3 regions of the Ensifer sp. ENS08 genome follow, and region 3 is predicted to be linked to each of the others. Evidence: predicted binding sites of a transcription regulator. Region 3 holds the regulator's gene; each other region holds the start of a gene.
What was found. Region 3 encodes LexA, which represses DNA repair genes until DNA is damaged. Its sites were predicted from a motif close to TGTTCNNNNTGTGTTCNG; they were not measured.
Positions count from the first base shown of each region.

Region 1: the regulator LexA is predicted to act here: its motif matches at 2,434-2,451, upstream of IB272_RS04105 (YifB family Mg chelatase-like AAA ATPase).
Region 2: the regulator LexA is predicted to act here: its motif matches at 2,405-2,422, upstream of IB272_RS21035 (DUF763 domain-containing protein).

Region 1 is NZ_JACVBF010000001.1:878,103-883,050, forward strand. It holds gene cysK (cysteine synthase A) at 1-743, shown strand, start outside; gene IB272_RS04105 (YifB family Mg chelatase-like AAA ATPase) at 810-2,342, opposite strand; gene gshB (glutathione synthase) at 2,559-3,506, opposite strand; gene IB272_RS04115 (hypothetical protein) at 3,654-4,271, opposite strand; gene IB272_RS35565 (hypothetical protein) at 4,272-4,643, opposite strand; gene IB272_RS04120 (sn-glycerol-3-phosphate import ATP-binding protein UgpC) at 4,640-4,948, opposite strand, start outside.
Region 2 is NZ_JACVBF010000010.1:87,263-92,210, forward strand. It holds gene IB272_RS21025 (hypothetical protein) at 83-331, shown strand; gene IB272_RS21030 (hypothetical protein) at 491-988, shown strand; gene IB272_RS21035 (DUF763 domain-containing protein) at 1,071-2,363, opposite strand; gene IB272_RS21040 (sorbosone dehydrogenase family protein) at 2,527-3,861, shown strand; gene IB272_RS21045 (hypothetical protein) at 3,885-4,775, opposite strand.
Region 3 is NZ_JACVBF010000003.1:53,593-58,540, reverse strand. It holds gene IB272_RS10240 (hypothetical protein) at 1-241, shown strand, start outside; gene IB272_RS10235 (thermonuclease family protein) at 463-1,197, shown strand; tRNA gene IB272_RS10230 (tRNA-Cys) at 1,350-1,423, shown strand; gene IB272_RS10225 (hypothetical protein) at 1,630-1,962, shown strand; gene lexA (transcriptional repressor LexA) at 2,051-2,773, opposite strand; gene IB272_RS10215 (hypothetical protein) at 3,010-3,306, opposite strand; gene IB272_RS10210 (hypothetical protein) at 3,630-4,262, shown strand; gene IB272_RS10205 (hypothetical protein) at 4,389-4,948, shown strand, end outside.

The DNA of each region.
Region 1 (4,948 bases), on a different contig from region 3:
GCACGACGCTGGTGGAGCCGACCTCCGGCAATACCGGCATCGCGCTCGCCTTCGTCGCGGCCGCCAAGGGCTACAAGCTGATCCTGACGATGCCGGAGACCATGTCGGTCGAGCGGCGCAAGATGCTGGCGCTGCTCGGCGCCGAGCTGGTGCTGACCGAGGGCGCCAAGGGCATGAAGGGCGCGATCGCCAAGGCGCAGGAACTGGTCGAGACACTGCCGGACGCCATCATCCCACAGCAGTTCGAAAACCCGGCCAACCCGGAAATTCACCGCAAGACGACGGCCGAAGAAATCTGGAACGACACGGACGGCGCTGTCGACATTTTCGTCTCCGGCATCGGCACCGGCGGCACGATTACCGGCGCCGGCCAGGTGCTGAAGGCGCGCAAGCCTTCGATCAAGGTAATCGCCGTCGAGCCGGAGGAATCTCCGGTTCTGTCCGGTGGCAATCCCGGGCCGCACAAGATCCAGGGCATCGGCGCAGGCTTTGCGCCGGCGATCCTCGACACCACGGTCTATGACGAGATCGTCACGGTCAACAGCGCGGAAGCGATCGAGGCCGCCCGCCTTGTCGCCAAGCTCGAAGGCGTGCCGGTCGGCATCTCCGCCGGTGCAGCTCTAACCGCGGCAATCGAGGTCGGCCAGCGCGAGGAAAATGCCGGCAAGACCATCGTCGTCATCATCCCGTCCTTTGCCGAACGCTACCTCTCGACGGTGCTGTTCGATGGCCTGGGCGGCTGATCAGGCCGACTTCAGTTCCAATCGGAAAGGGCGCCCGTGGCGCCCTTTTTTTTTCAAGGCACGCCGCTATGCGGCGACGGGCAAGCGTTCCCCGGCGATCCGATAGGAAATCGCCTCGGCGAGATGGATGCGACCGACGGTTACTGCGCCATCGAGATCGGCAAGCGTGCGGGCGACCTTCAGCACACGATGGTAGCCGCGGGCGGAAAATTTCATCTTTTCGGCGGCGTCCCGGAGAAGCTGCAGGCCGGCCGCATCGGGTGCTGCGATCTTCTCGATCATCGAGGTTGACGCGCGGGCATTGCTTGTCAGCTCTGGATGTCCGAGGGCGGCGAAACGATCGATCTGCAGCGCCCGGGCACGGGCGACGCGACGAGCAACGACCTCGCTGCTTTCGGCTGCGGCCGGCTTCAGGAGATCGGCGGCGCTGACGGCCGGCACGTCGATGCGGATATCGATGCGGTCCATCAGCGGACCGGAGATGCGTGCCTGATAGTCGGACATGCAGCGCGGTCCACGGGCGCAGCTGCGGCCGGGTTCGCCGGCCATGCCGCAGCGACAGGGGTTCATGGCCGCGACAAGCTGGATCGCGGCGGGATAGCTGACGCGGTGGTTGGCGCGGGCGATGATGCATTCGGCGGTTTCAAGCGGCTGGCGCAGCGCGTCGAGCACCTGCGGCGAGAATTCCGGAAACTCGTCGAGAAACAGTACGCCGTTGTGCGCAAGCGACGCCTCGCCGGGCTTGGCACGCAAGCCGCCACCAACCATGGCGGCCATCGTCGCGGAATGATGCGGCGTGCGGAACGGCCGCCGGTCCGAGAGCTTGCCGCCCGGAAGCTGCCCGGCGATCGAATGGATCATCGACACTTCGAGGAGCTCGGCCGGGTTGAGCGGCGGCAGGATCGACGGCAGGCGGGCAGCGAGCATCGACTTGCCCGAGCCGGGCGGGCCGACCATCAGCAGATTGTGGTTGCCGGCGGCCGCCACTTCGAGCGCCCGCTTGGCGCTTTCCTGACCCTTGATATCGGCGAGATCGGGCAGGTTAGATGCGCCTGAGCGGATCGCGGCCTCGGGTCGCGAAAGCACCTGCGTACCGCGGAAATGGTTGGCGATTGCGATCAGGCTGCGGGGCGCCAGAATGTCGATCTCGGCCCCGGCCCACGCCGCCTCGGGTCCGCTTTCGGCCGGGCAGATCAGCCCCTTGCCGAGCGCATTGGCACCGATCGCGGCGGGAAGCGCGCCGGCAACGGCAGCAATGGTGCCATCGAGATTGAGCTCACCGATCACCACATAAGGCGCCAACGCATCGCCGGGAATGGCGCCGAGGGCTGCCATCAGGCCGAGTGCGATCGCCAGGTCGAAATGGCTGCCTTCCTTGGGAAGGTCAGCGGGCGCAAGATTGACGGTCACGCGCTTGGCCGGCAGCGCCAGACCTGAAGCATGAAGGGCGGCCTGCACCCGCTCGCGGCTTTCGGCGACGGCCTTGTCCGGCAGGCCGACGATCTGCATGCCGACCTTGCCCGGCGCGACCATCACCTGCACATCGACAGGCAGGCCCTCGATTCCCTGAAATGCGACCGTGCTGACGCGCGCGACCATGCTTGCCCCCTCGCCCAGGCAGCCCAGTTATCGGGCGCCACAACCGCCCAGGGTTGCAGGCAGAAGCCTTGCACGGATCGCGCACAAAAACAAGAACAATAACGGAACATTTGAGGAGGCGCGGGCCTGTACCCGGGACGTTTCGGCAAACGGCCGCGGGCGTAGGCCCGCGGCAAGCGCCATCGACCCGAGATGGCTCCTAGGCCGAGATCTTGATCAGGCGCGCTTGCGCTCGATCGCATCCCAGAGCAGGCTCGCGACATCGGCGCCGCCGAACTTTTTCACTTCGCGGATGCCGGTCGGCGACGTCACGTTGATCTCGGTCATGTAGTCGCCGATAACGTCGATGCCGACGAAGAGGAAGCCGCGCTCCTTCAGCGCAGGCGCGATGCGGGTGCAGATTTCCTTCTCACGCGCCGTCAGTTCGGTCGGCTCAGGCCGGCCGCCAGCATGCATGTTGGAGCGGGCGTCGTGGTCTGCCGGAACGCGGTTGATGGCGCCGACCGGCTCGCCGTCGACGAGCAGGATGCGCTTGTCGCCCTTGCGCACCGCCGGCAGGTATTCCTGGGCGATGAAGGGCTCGCGGAACATCTGGCCGAACATTTCGAGCAGAGAGGACATGTTGCGGTCGTCGCGGGTCGAGTGGAACACGCCGGCGCCGCCGTTGCCGTAGAGCGGCTTCAGGATGATGTCGCCCATTTCCTGGCGGAAGCTGGAGATCTCAGCGGGGTCGCGGGTGATCAGCGTCTTCGGCATCAGGTCGGCGAATTCGGTGACGAAGATCTTCTCCGGCGAATTGCGCACCCAGGCGGGATCATTGACGACCAGCGTCTTCGGATGCAGGCGTTCCAAAAGGTGCGTCGAGGTAATGTAGGCCATGTCGAAGGGCGGGTCCTGGCGCAGCAGGATGACGTCCATGGTCGAAAGATCCACGCGCTCGGCTTCGCCAAGCGTGAAGTGGTCGCCCTTGACGTCGCGCAGCGTCATCGGCTGCACGCTCGCATAGACCTTGCCGTCGCGCAGCGACAGCTTTTCCGGCGTATAGTGGAAGAGGCGATAGCCGCGCGACTGTGCCTCGAGGCTCATGGCGAAGGTGGAGTCACCCGCAATGTTGATGCCCGACACATGGTCCATCTGGACCCCGACATTGACGATTTTCGCCATCTACCCATTCCCTCATGGATCACGCTTAGCGTGATCGATTTCAAACCGCCGGAGCGAATGAGGACGGGAAAACCGCTGCCCTCTGCCGCACTGGCAAAGCCCTCGACATGTAGAATGCGGGCGGGCCTTAGGCAAGGAGAGGCGAGCCTATTCGAAGCCTTCGATCACGCAGGTGATGAGATCGTGATCCGAAAGCGGCCGGCCGGTTTCGTCAAGCGAAGGAATGATCGTGGTCTCGCCGATCTTCAGCCCGCGCGACAGGAACCAGTCGAGCTTCATCGCCCGCTCTGGCCAGCGGGTGATCAGGCTCGGCCGCGTGGTCATCACGTCGAGCGGCCCACCATGGCGGGTAAAGCCTCTGATGGCGCTCATGGCAAACAGCCCTTCGGCCTCGAAATCGCCGCCGGCATGGTTGCCGGTATTGAGATCGCCACCGATCATCACCGGCAGGCCGGGGAAAGTCTCGTCGAGTGCATCGATCAATTCCTTGACCTGGCGCTCTCGGTAGACGGCAGTCGTCGCACTCTCGAGATGGGTGGAGACGGCGACGAAGGGTCCGGCTTCCGTCTCGATGACGGCGCCGATCGCACAGCGCTCGCCAAGGCGCGGCTGCTCGCCATCGGTGAACCAGAGGCGTTCGCCCCATAGGCGCAACATGAAGGGCCGGGAGAACGGCACCGCAGCCATCAGCGCATTGCCATGGAACCCCTTGGCGTTGAATTCGTCCTCACAGAACTCACGCTCCGTATCGGAGCCGAGACCCATCTAGATGAACTCGATGCCATACGCATAGTGCATGCCGAGTGTTTCGGCGACTTCGGCGGTCGGGTGACGCTGGCCGGTGCGGGCCATGCCGTTGTCCATCTCTGAAAGAAGGACGACCGGCGCGTTCGTCGCGGCGAGATGGGCGGCGCTTTCGGCCGGAAACAGGCAGCGCTCCAGGTTCCAGGCAGCAACGGTGAACGGGAAGGCGAGCGGCGTATCGGAGGCCGGTGTGCCGCCGACCTCCACGCTGTTCATCTCCGGCCGTGCGGCCATGGCTGCGTCATGGGCGGCAATGGTGCGCACGATCTCGGCAAAGCTGGCGCGGGTTTCAAGCGAAGGAACGGCAAGCTGCTCGACGGTCTTGGAGATCACGATGCGGTCTCCAGGCGTGGCGCTGCAACCGGCGCTTCATTGGCAAACGACGTGCCGCGCTCCAGCCGCTTGCCGGTCTCGGTCGAGAAGAAGTGCAGACGGTCGACGGCGATCGTCACTGCAAGATCACCCGAAAGTGGCGTCTCCGGAGACAGCGCGATGGTGAGCGCCTGGCTCTCGATGGTGCCGTGCACGAGCCGCTGCGCGCCCAGTTCCTCGACATAGTCGACCTGGAACAGCATGGCGTCCTCGCCGACGCCGGCGAGCTTGAGATCTTCGGCGCGAAGCCCAACCGTGACCGGGCC
Region 2 (4,948 bases), on a different contig from region 3:
TTTAAAAAAGATCTTTCCAAGGATTCGGAACCGATGGCGCTGTCCTCGGTTTCTCCTGCATACGCGATAGGAGAAGAAGGCGATGGCCAAAGACGACGATCTAAAAGCCGGCTTTACCGGCACACCCGAAGAACCTCTCGCTGGCGTTCGCAAAGCTGCGCAGACAGCCACCGAAGCAGTGAAGAGAGAGACGAGCGCTGTCGCGACTGCCGCAGCAGATCATCCTCACACCGCGACCACTCTCGGATTGCTGATCGGCGCCCTCGCCTTTACCATCGGCTACGTCGTGGGACGGTCATCGGTCGATACCGGGCGGGGATACTGGCGATAGATCCGCCAGCCGGCGAAGCTGATGTTCGCCGGCGCCTCTCAAATCACGATAACTCCCTCGTTACCATGAATTTAGGCGCCGCTAATATCTATTGACTATAGCGTGCACTATGCAAGGCTGAAAGCTCTTGATTGTGTCGTGACGCTGTAGGGTTTCTTCATGTTCTTGGTCCGCACCGATCTCGATGTCGCCATCACACGATGGCGCGAGATCATCTTGACTTCCTTGCCGTGGGACCAACTTGGCGGCTACGTTGCGTTGCGCAAGCATGATTTGACAATCGAACTTCACAACCTCGATGAGGATAGCGATCTGCTCGTCTTTGCCACCGATGGCGAAGTTCTGGCCAGCCGGTTCCGTTCAGCTTATCCCTTTGTGGTGACATACGGGAGGAATCCCGGCTACCCGCTGGAATACCTGGTCTGGCTTTCATTCCACATGCAAGCGAACTTCGATCGGTTGGGTGTCCTGGAGATGAGCGCGACTTACGAGGACGAAGAGGGCGACATCGAAAGCATGTCTGCCATGGCGATGGGCTTCTCGCGTCAGGCCGACCTTGACGACTTTATAGCGCGGTTCGACGGCAAGGACCTGAGCCAGGATTTGTTGTTCGGCTATGACGCTTATCTATTGGAGGTGGGAGAGAAGATCGGCTAAGGCATCCTTCCCCAAGGAATATCTCGCTCCCGCCCCTCGACTGAAGCTCATCTCGCTGAACCAGCGCCGGCCACTCGATTTTCTAGCGTGCCTGACGGTGAGCGTTCGACGGCGTCGGTTCCAGCGACTTCTGCTCGGCCGATCCGCCAGTCTCCTCCCATCCAAACACACTGCGACCGCCCCATTCGGGCGAGTGGCGAAACTCTCCGGCAACAATTTCCTTGAGGTCCGGGCCGGTGGCGTATCTTTCGAGCTGCCGTGCCTGGTCGTCAAGGCGCTTCAGCGCCTCCAGTTCCTCGCCAAGTCCGAGCCGCGCTTTCGTCACGGCCGATCGCATGACCGCGATCGTGTGGTCGTACACCTTGAGGGGCACGGGAAACGGATGGCGGTCCTTGCCACCGTGCGCAAGCGAAAACCGCGCCGGATCGGCGAAACGGCAAGGCGCGCCATGAACGACTTCAGCCACCATCGCGAGCGCGTTGACCGTACGGGCACCGACGCCCGGAACCATCAAAAGCTGCTCGAAATCTTCCGGCCCGCGATCGGCAGCCGCAGAAAGTGTCGCATGCAGCCGTCGCATGTTGACGTTTTCATCCCGTACGTCGTGATGTGCCGGCATCACGAGATGTGGGAGCAACGGCTGATCGGCCTCCTTCGGTTTACCCTTTGGATCCAGAGCGACGACTTCCCGGACAATTCGGTCAGGCCCAAGCGATGCCAAAAGCTCAAGCTGCCCGTGGCGTGATGCGGCAGCCCGTCTGTCTGCGAGATTGACGATTTCCCCCTGACCTTTTCCCTCGATCGCCGCATGGGGAGCGTCGACGAAGCTGGAAACGCCCTCCGACAACCAATGATAGCGCCGGGCCTGGCGTTTATCGCCGTTCATGCCTTGCTGTACCACCACCCATTTGCCATCGTCAGCGACGATGAAACCGTGCAGGTAGAGGTCGAAGCCGTCCTGGACCGCGGCACTATCGACCTTTGCAACAAGCCGGCTGGTGGCCGCAAGGCCGGCACCATCGATGCCGACGCGGTTGCCGATGGCGATCAGTTCGTCTGGCGTCTGCCGCGAATGTCGTCCGCGACCGCCGCAGACGCTTATCCCGAGATCCCGCGAACGAGGAGCGAGACCGCGCTTGAGAGCGCCGATGACGCTGGTGGTGATGCCTGATGAGTGCCAATCCATGCCCATGACGCAGCCGAAGGACTGGAACCAGAAAGGATGGGCCAGACGGCGCAGAAACTCGTCACGGCCGTATTCGATGACGATGGCTTCGGCGATGATCGTCCCGAGCTTCGTCATGCGATCGCCGAGCCACGGGGGAACCCTGCCGCCATGAAGAGGGAGATCTGCACTTCCAGCTCGCTGAACCATTCGTGTCTTATAGGCCGCTTACAGGCATTGTGACAGGGGAAAGTTCTTCAAACGTTCCTACCGCCGGGAACAAGTCGCAACCCTTGCTGTTTTGTGGTTGGAATGTTGCGAGGCGCCGTTGCGCCTCACGATGAGATGGGCCAATCCCTGCGGAGGCCTTCCAATGCAAAACCGTTTCCCGTGTGCGGCAGTCGTCATCCTCCTAACCGCAGCTTTACTGGCGGGTTGCGCCAACGTCTCAGCCAGGCAGACAGCGAGCAACACCGGCAAGGTTGGATACGGTTCGGATCCGGTTCTGCCAAAACCACGCCCAACCGTGATCCCGACGGTCAACATCGCCGATGCGACCGGGTGGCGGGGCGGAGAACATCCACTCGCTGCCAAAGGATTGAAGGTCAACGCCTTTGCGACGAATTTTGACCATCCGCGCTGGCTGCGCGTCCTTCCCAACGGTGACGTTCTGGTGGCCGAAAGCAATGCTCCGGCCAAACACGACGAGGGCTTCAGCCTGAAGAAGGTCTTCATGAGCGCGGCCATGAAGCGCGCTGGCGCCACCACACCAAGCGCAAACAGGATCACGCTGCTTCGCGACACCGATGGCGACGGGGTGGCCGACCTGCGGACCACGTTCGCCGAAGGTCTCAACTCGCCTTTCGGCATGACGCTGTCGCGGGGCAAGCTCTATGTCGCCAACACCGACGCTCTCGTCGCCTTCCCCTATTCGAACGGACAGACCCGGATCACGGCGCCGCCGCAAAAGATCGCGGATCTACCGCCCGGCGATCTCAATCACCATTGGACCAAGGATGTGATCGCAAGCCCGGACGGCCGCAAGCTCTACGTTACGGTCGGCTCCAACAGCAATGTTGCCGAAAACGGCATGGCCGTCGAACGGCACCGTGCAGCCGTGCTCGAGATCGACAAGGCAAGCGGCCACATGCGCCCCTTCGCCTCGGGCCTGCGCAATCCCAACGGGCTCTCCTGGAACCCTCAGAATGGAAAGCTGTGGGTCGCGGTCAACGAACGCGACGAACTCGGTGACGATCTCGTCCCGGACTACATGACATCCGTGCGCGATGGCGCCTTCTATGGCTGGCCCTACAGCTACTTCGGCCAGAACGTCGACACCCGCGTCAGGCCGCAGCGTCCTGACCTCGTCGCAAGGGCCATCAAGCCCGACTACGCGCTGGGCGCCCACACGGCATCATTGGGACTGGTGTTCTCGAGGGGCTCGTCGCTCGGCCCCACCTATTCGAACGGCGCATTCGTTGGACAGCATGGCTCCTGGAACCGAAGCGTACCCAGCGGCTACAAGGTCATCTTCGTCCCGTTTTTGAATGGCAAGCCCAGCGGCCGGCCAAAAGATGTCCTCACCGGGTTCGTCGGCAAAGGCGGCAGCGCCATGGGGCGCCCGGCCGGCGTGGCAATCGATAAGACGGGTAGTTTGCTGGTTGCCGACGATGTCGGCAATGTCGTGTGGCGTGTCAGCAGAGAATGACCTTTTGCCTGTTTCAAAAGCGATCAATGTGCATTTGGTCGTCCCGCGTCGGCAATCGCCCGATGAGAACGGGATGCCGCGCGCCGGCGCTCTTGAGTTCGGGCCTGTTTCCTGGAAACCCGCAATTCCTCCAGATCTGGAAGCCACCAGCCGCTTCGATGATGGGGACCGGTGCGTGCCGGCCATACAGAGATCAATTCCGACAGTGTTGCGGGCCGCCAGGAGGCCCAGACAAACTCCATCAGGCTATTGTTCATGAATGGATACGAGCAGGAGAAAGTTCGAGGGACAATCTCCTGTGAAATCCCGATGAATATTACGACGCCGTAAGTTTCAGTGGAGACGGCACGCCCGAGCTGTGGTGGAAAAACCGCAGGAACAGGGTATCGCCGTCTTCTCCGTTCGACGCTGCGACTTCTCGCTTCCAGTTCCTCGGCGGACCCCCGCGACGCAAGTCGGCGTTGCTTTCGTGCATCCGGTTCATTGCGGCGGGCGGCCGCTTCGATCACAGGCCACCGTTTCCGCAATTCCTCGTAGGAGCGGAACGGAACATGCCACGTCCTGGAATTGTCATCCCAATGCGCCCACGGCACCTGTCGCAATTCCTCAACGATGGTGCGGGAGAAAGGTGTCCGCAGGCAAAGGTCATCGCCTGCCTCCAGATACGGACTGCCGATGGGATCGAAGTCGTAAGCGTCCCTGCCCTTTGATTCACCGAACGGATCTCGTTCCGACAATTGGCCGTCCATCCATCTGGTAAACCGGCGGTCGGCAGTCTTGCCCGGAATAAACCAATTGCGCCTATCATCGCTCCATCTGGCCCGGGGAAAAGCCCGTCGAAACTCTCCCAGCATGGTTCGGTCGTAGGGAAACGAAATATACGCACCGGGGCGATTTGATGGCTCACCCGACATTGCTTCGCGAACCCCTCCTCGTTCCGACACATTTTCCCGTCTCACTCAACGAATAGGCTTGGCCCGCTGTTCCCCGATTGCGCAAAAAAACGAGAGCCGAACGGCTTTTTTCGATGCTGTAAACCGAGGCGCGAAGTCCACATCGCGCCCAATGGCGGACATCGAACCGCGTT
Region 3 (4,948 bases):
GATCGTGCTGGGCAAATGGCGTATCGCGCTGCCCGACTCTCCGCTGCTGCGCATCCTGCTGGGTTCGCTGCTGGTGTTCTGCGGTTTTCTCGGTTTCCTGCCCGTGCTGGGCTTCTGGATGATACCGTTGGGCCTGATCGTGCTTTCCCACGACATTCCCTCGGTTCGCCGCCGCCGTCGTCGTCTGGCCGTCTGGTGGGCGCGCTGGCGCGGGAAGGCCAACTCCTCGAACGGCTCCTGAGCCGGACGCCGATTTAACGATCTTGTTGTCGAGGCAGGGCGGTCGGCAGTTTTCGGTTCCTCGCGGCCGTCCCGTACCAATTCCGAATCTCTCAACAAGGGCCGTGGCCGCGCAGGCGAATGACCGGTTCCTCGCGGTCTTCCCCTCTGTTGGGGTGCCCTCGAAAACTTTTCGGCAACCCATCAAACGCATAATGCGGTCTCGAATCAGGATGGGGACCGATGGCCAAAGCCACTACGAAACGTCGACGCCGCAGTTCGGGCCGAAGCACCAGCAAACAGGGCGGCATGGCGCCGTGGTATCTGGCCGCAGCGCTCACCCTTGGCGGCGTCATGGCCTACGACCATCGCGCCGATTTGCGGCACTGGCCGGTGGTTTCGGATGTCATGGCCCTTGCATCGCGATCGGAAACGAAGCCGAAGCCTCAGCGCGCGGTTCCTGAAGCGCAGGAGCGCGTTGCGCAGCAGGCGGATAGGCACAAACCAAATCCGAAGCCCAACCCGGCGACGAAGGTTGTCCTGGCCGCCCCGGTGCCGTCGGTGAATGTCGGCGTCACGCCGCCAACCCCTCTCGTGCGGCCCAATGAAGAGGTGAAGACGGCATCCATCCGTACCGATCAGTTCTATTTTTGCGGCATTCGCAACGACAACTGCGTGATCGATGGCGCGACCTTCGTCTTCCATGGCGAGACGATCCGCGTCGCCGATGTCGATGCACCGCGAATCCGCCAGGCAAGCTGCGACAAGGAGCGTTCGCGCGGCTTCTACGCCAAGCAGCGCCTGCGCGAATTGCTGAATGCAGGCGACTTCAGGCTGATCTCGGCGGGAGGGCGATCAGATGCCAAGGCCGGCGAGAAACTGCGCCTGGTCACCCGCGGTGACCAATCTCTTGGACGTGTACTCGTTTCCGAGGGGCTCGTGCGGCCGTGGGAAGGGCGCCCGACGCCCTGGTGCTGAGATCAGCTGGGAGACGATCGGCGGACATCGTCGATCGTTCTGTGGAAAGTATCCGTCCTGCAATTCGACGGCGCGTTTTTCAGAAAATGCCTCTTGCGGTTTTTCTGCAATCATTCTAAATCCGCGCCAACGCTTGGTTATCCGAGCTGTGAGGCCTCGTGGCGGAGTGGTGACGCAGAGGACTGCAAATCCTTGTACCCCGGTTCAATTCCGGGCGAGGCCTCCAATAATCTCACCTCGTTAAATTTGGTTTGGCGTTCTGCCTTAGGGCAGCGCGGTAAAATTCGCGACACGTCCGCGCAAGCCACGTCTCCTATGCCTCCGTCGGATCTTATCGCTTCGGTGAATTCGGTAGAGGGGGAACGATGACTCCGCTGAGATCAACCGCATCGGTAGCGTCCGTCAACATTAAGAACGGAGGCAATGGCATCAATGAAAAAGAGACTGATCCTGACGGCGTTGGCGTGTTTTGCGGCGACCGCTATGGAGGCGCGCGCGGACGACCTGGTTTTCCAGCTGAAGAACAACACCGGCGCGGTACTGACGAATTTCTATACGTCGCCGGTCGGCGTCAATGAATGGGAAGACGATGTTTTCGGTCGGCAGGTCCTGAACCCCGGCGAGAGCATGGAGATCACCATTGCCGACGGGCGGGACGTCTGCAAATACGACATGCGATTCGAATTCGAGGAAGGCTCGGCCCTCGATACGACCGAGGACACGCAGGATCTCTGCGAACTCGGCGAATACACGATCCACGAATAAGCGATCTGGATTTCAGGTCGCCTTAAATGGAAAGAGCCTCGCCACTTTCAGTGGCGAGGCTCTTTTGATTCGGCGTTCTGCCTGGAATTCAATGGTAGCGGCGGATCAGCCCGACGAGCTTGCCCTGGATTTTCACGCGATCCGGTCCGAAAATGCGCGTCTCGTAGGCGGGGTTGGCCGCTTCGAGCGCAATCGACGCGCCCTTGCGACGGAAGCGCTTCAGCGTCGCTTCCTCGTCGTCCACGAGCGCCACGATGATGTCGCCGGGATTGGCCGAGTTGCCGTTGCGGATGATCACCGTGTCGCCATCGAAGATGCCGGCCTCGATCATCGAATCGCCCTTTACTTCGAGGGCGTAATGCTCGCCGCTGCCGATCATGTCGAGCGGAACGGTAATGTCATGGGTGTTGTTCTGGATCGCCGAGATCGGCACGCCGGCAGCGATGCGGCCCATCACCGGGACGGAAACAGACGTGCTTTCGGCGACCGGCGCCGGCTTCGGCGTGGCAGGAGCGGCGGCCGGCGGCTTTCCGAGGCTGCCCTCGATCACGCTCGGCGAGAAGCCTCTGCGCGGCTGTTGCTGGCCGGCGGCGTAGGCTTCCGGAAGCTTGATGACTTCGAGCGCGCGCGCCCGGTTCGGCAACCGGCGAATGAACCCGCGTTCTTCGAGCGCCGTGATCAAACGGTGAATGCCGGACTTCGACGCCAGGTCGAGCGCATCCTTCATTTCATCGAAAGACGGCGGTACGCCCGACTCCTTCATGCGTTCGTGGATGAACAGAAGCAATTCCTGTTGCTTGCGGGTCAGCATGGCACGTCGCTCCAGAGGCGTGAAACAAATCAAGAACAGACACTATCTGTTCCATATGTGTTCCGCAAGTGCCTAAAATTCCGTGAATTCAGGCAATTGGCTGCTTCTGTGGGGGTCGATTGGTCACTTTTGCGGGAGCGGGGCGGTTTTCGGCGACGGTTGCGTCCCAAAACAGCGCCGGGCAGGCCGGTCGCGCGCGTGATTCGAACGAATCGCGGCTCTCTTCGCGGAGAGACTTAAGTCGCTTGCGAGGCCGAGCAGGCGTCTTCGAACTCCTTCACCGTCTCGGCGCTGTTGTCTTCCGGAAGCACTGCGTCGGCCGCATCGGTCGCAACGGGCGTATCGCCGTCATAAACGAAGGACTGGATGTAGAACGCGAGCGCGCCCTTCCAAACATTGCGTCCATCGATCTGATGGCACGGTACGGCCCGTTCGAAATCGGTCTGGAGTTCATCCACCGTCGCGGCACTGAGCTTGACGTCAGGCATATTGGGCGATGCGACTATCGAAGCGAGAAGCAGGGCGGCAAGCACGGTGATCGTCCACTTGATGAAGGGGTGGGACTAAGGGTTGGTAAACGATGTGAACCGCGCTTTCGTTCCGAAGTCCAGCAAGCATGGCGATCACTCTGCCATGTTCAACAGCTCTTTGCCCGCAGGCTGTGGCTGATTTGCGCCAGCCGCTCCATCTCGACCTCGTCTCGGCCGTTCTTCATGGACCGGCGCGGAGAATGCATCGGAGCTGCCAGCTTTCGCATCGGGCCTGGGGCGCGCAAAAATCCCTGCGGGGAAGGGCCTTCACCGTCTCGACAGGCCTCTAAAAAAAGATAACTTTGCGTGGAAAGTGGGGTGGTTGCATGCATAGATTGTCGTTGGTGGTGCTCGGCCTGTTGCTCACGGCTGGAGCGGCGTCTGCCGAAGAAGGGCGTTCGAATATCTGGAAACGGATCAACGCCTGGACGGTGGGATCCGATCCTTCCCTGGGAGGCTCGTGTTACGCGGCGACGAGCTATGACGCCGGCGCTATCCTTCGTATCGGCTTTTATCCGCGGGGATCGACGAACCTGGCGTTTCTTTCGATCGGCAATGCCGAATGGAAATCCATCGAGCCGCAGCGGGAATACGATGTTGCCTTGCAGCTCGACCGTGGTCGTCAGTGGCCGGCCGTTGCGTTCGGTGTTGATCTGACCGGCGCCAAGGCCCTTGTCGTCAACTTTTCCAACACCGACTTCTTTACCGAATTCGTTCGCAAGAACACCTTGGCGCTGGCCTTCGAGGGGCGCGTCGTCGCGAGCCTCAGCCTGCGTGATTCGATGAAGGCGGTAAGCGAGATGTTCAAGTGCCAGGAGGCGGTGAGCGCCTTGATCCCGAATGGCGGTCAGGGAGCGGCGAACGATCCCTTTGCGGGCGCCGGTGGCAATGCGCCGAACAACGATCCCTTTGCCGGCGGCGGCCAGACCAAGTCATCGAAAGATCCTTTCGCCATGTGATGGGCAGTCCGCTTGCCGCGGAGAGGTGAATATTCCTAAAATATTGCCTGGGATCGGCTAGGCACCCTCGACAGCGATGCGGGGACCTATCAAAATGCGGGCAAACGGGGGTTTTGCATGCGTAGATTGCTGGTCGGATTGGTAAGCTGTCTGATCGCCGCGGGATCGGCCGCGGCTGAGGAGTCCGAAATCATCAAGTGGAAGGATGTCGACGGCTGGACCGTTGCTTCCGACACCTCGATGGAGGGCTCCTGCTTCATCTCGTCGGTATTCGACGGCGGGGTCACCTTGCGCCTTGGGTTCTATCCCAAGGGCTCCGAGTCGCCGCTCTATATGAGCTTCGCCAGCGACGACTGGAGGTCGCTCGAGGTCGGCAAAGAGTACGACCTGACCTTCCGCTTCGACAAGACCGATCCATGGAGCGCCTCGGCGACCGCTGCCGGTGATGCGAGCGGAAAGTTTCTGTTCGTGAACGTCACCGACGCCGAGTTCCTGACGGGCTTCGTGCGCAAGCGGGCCTTGGCCATCGCGTTTGAAGATCGCGTCATCGCAAATCTCAGCCTGCGCGGCACCGGCCCGGCGGCCGACGAGTTGATGAAGTGCCAGAGGGCGGTCGACGAGATCATCGCCGACGAGGGCCGCAAGTCCAAGGAGAAGAAAGCCGACCCGTTCAGTGCACCGAGCGA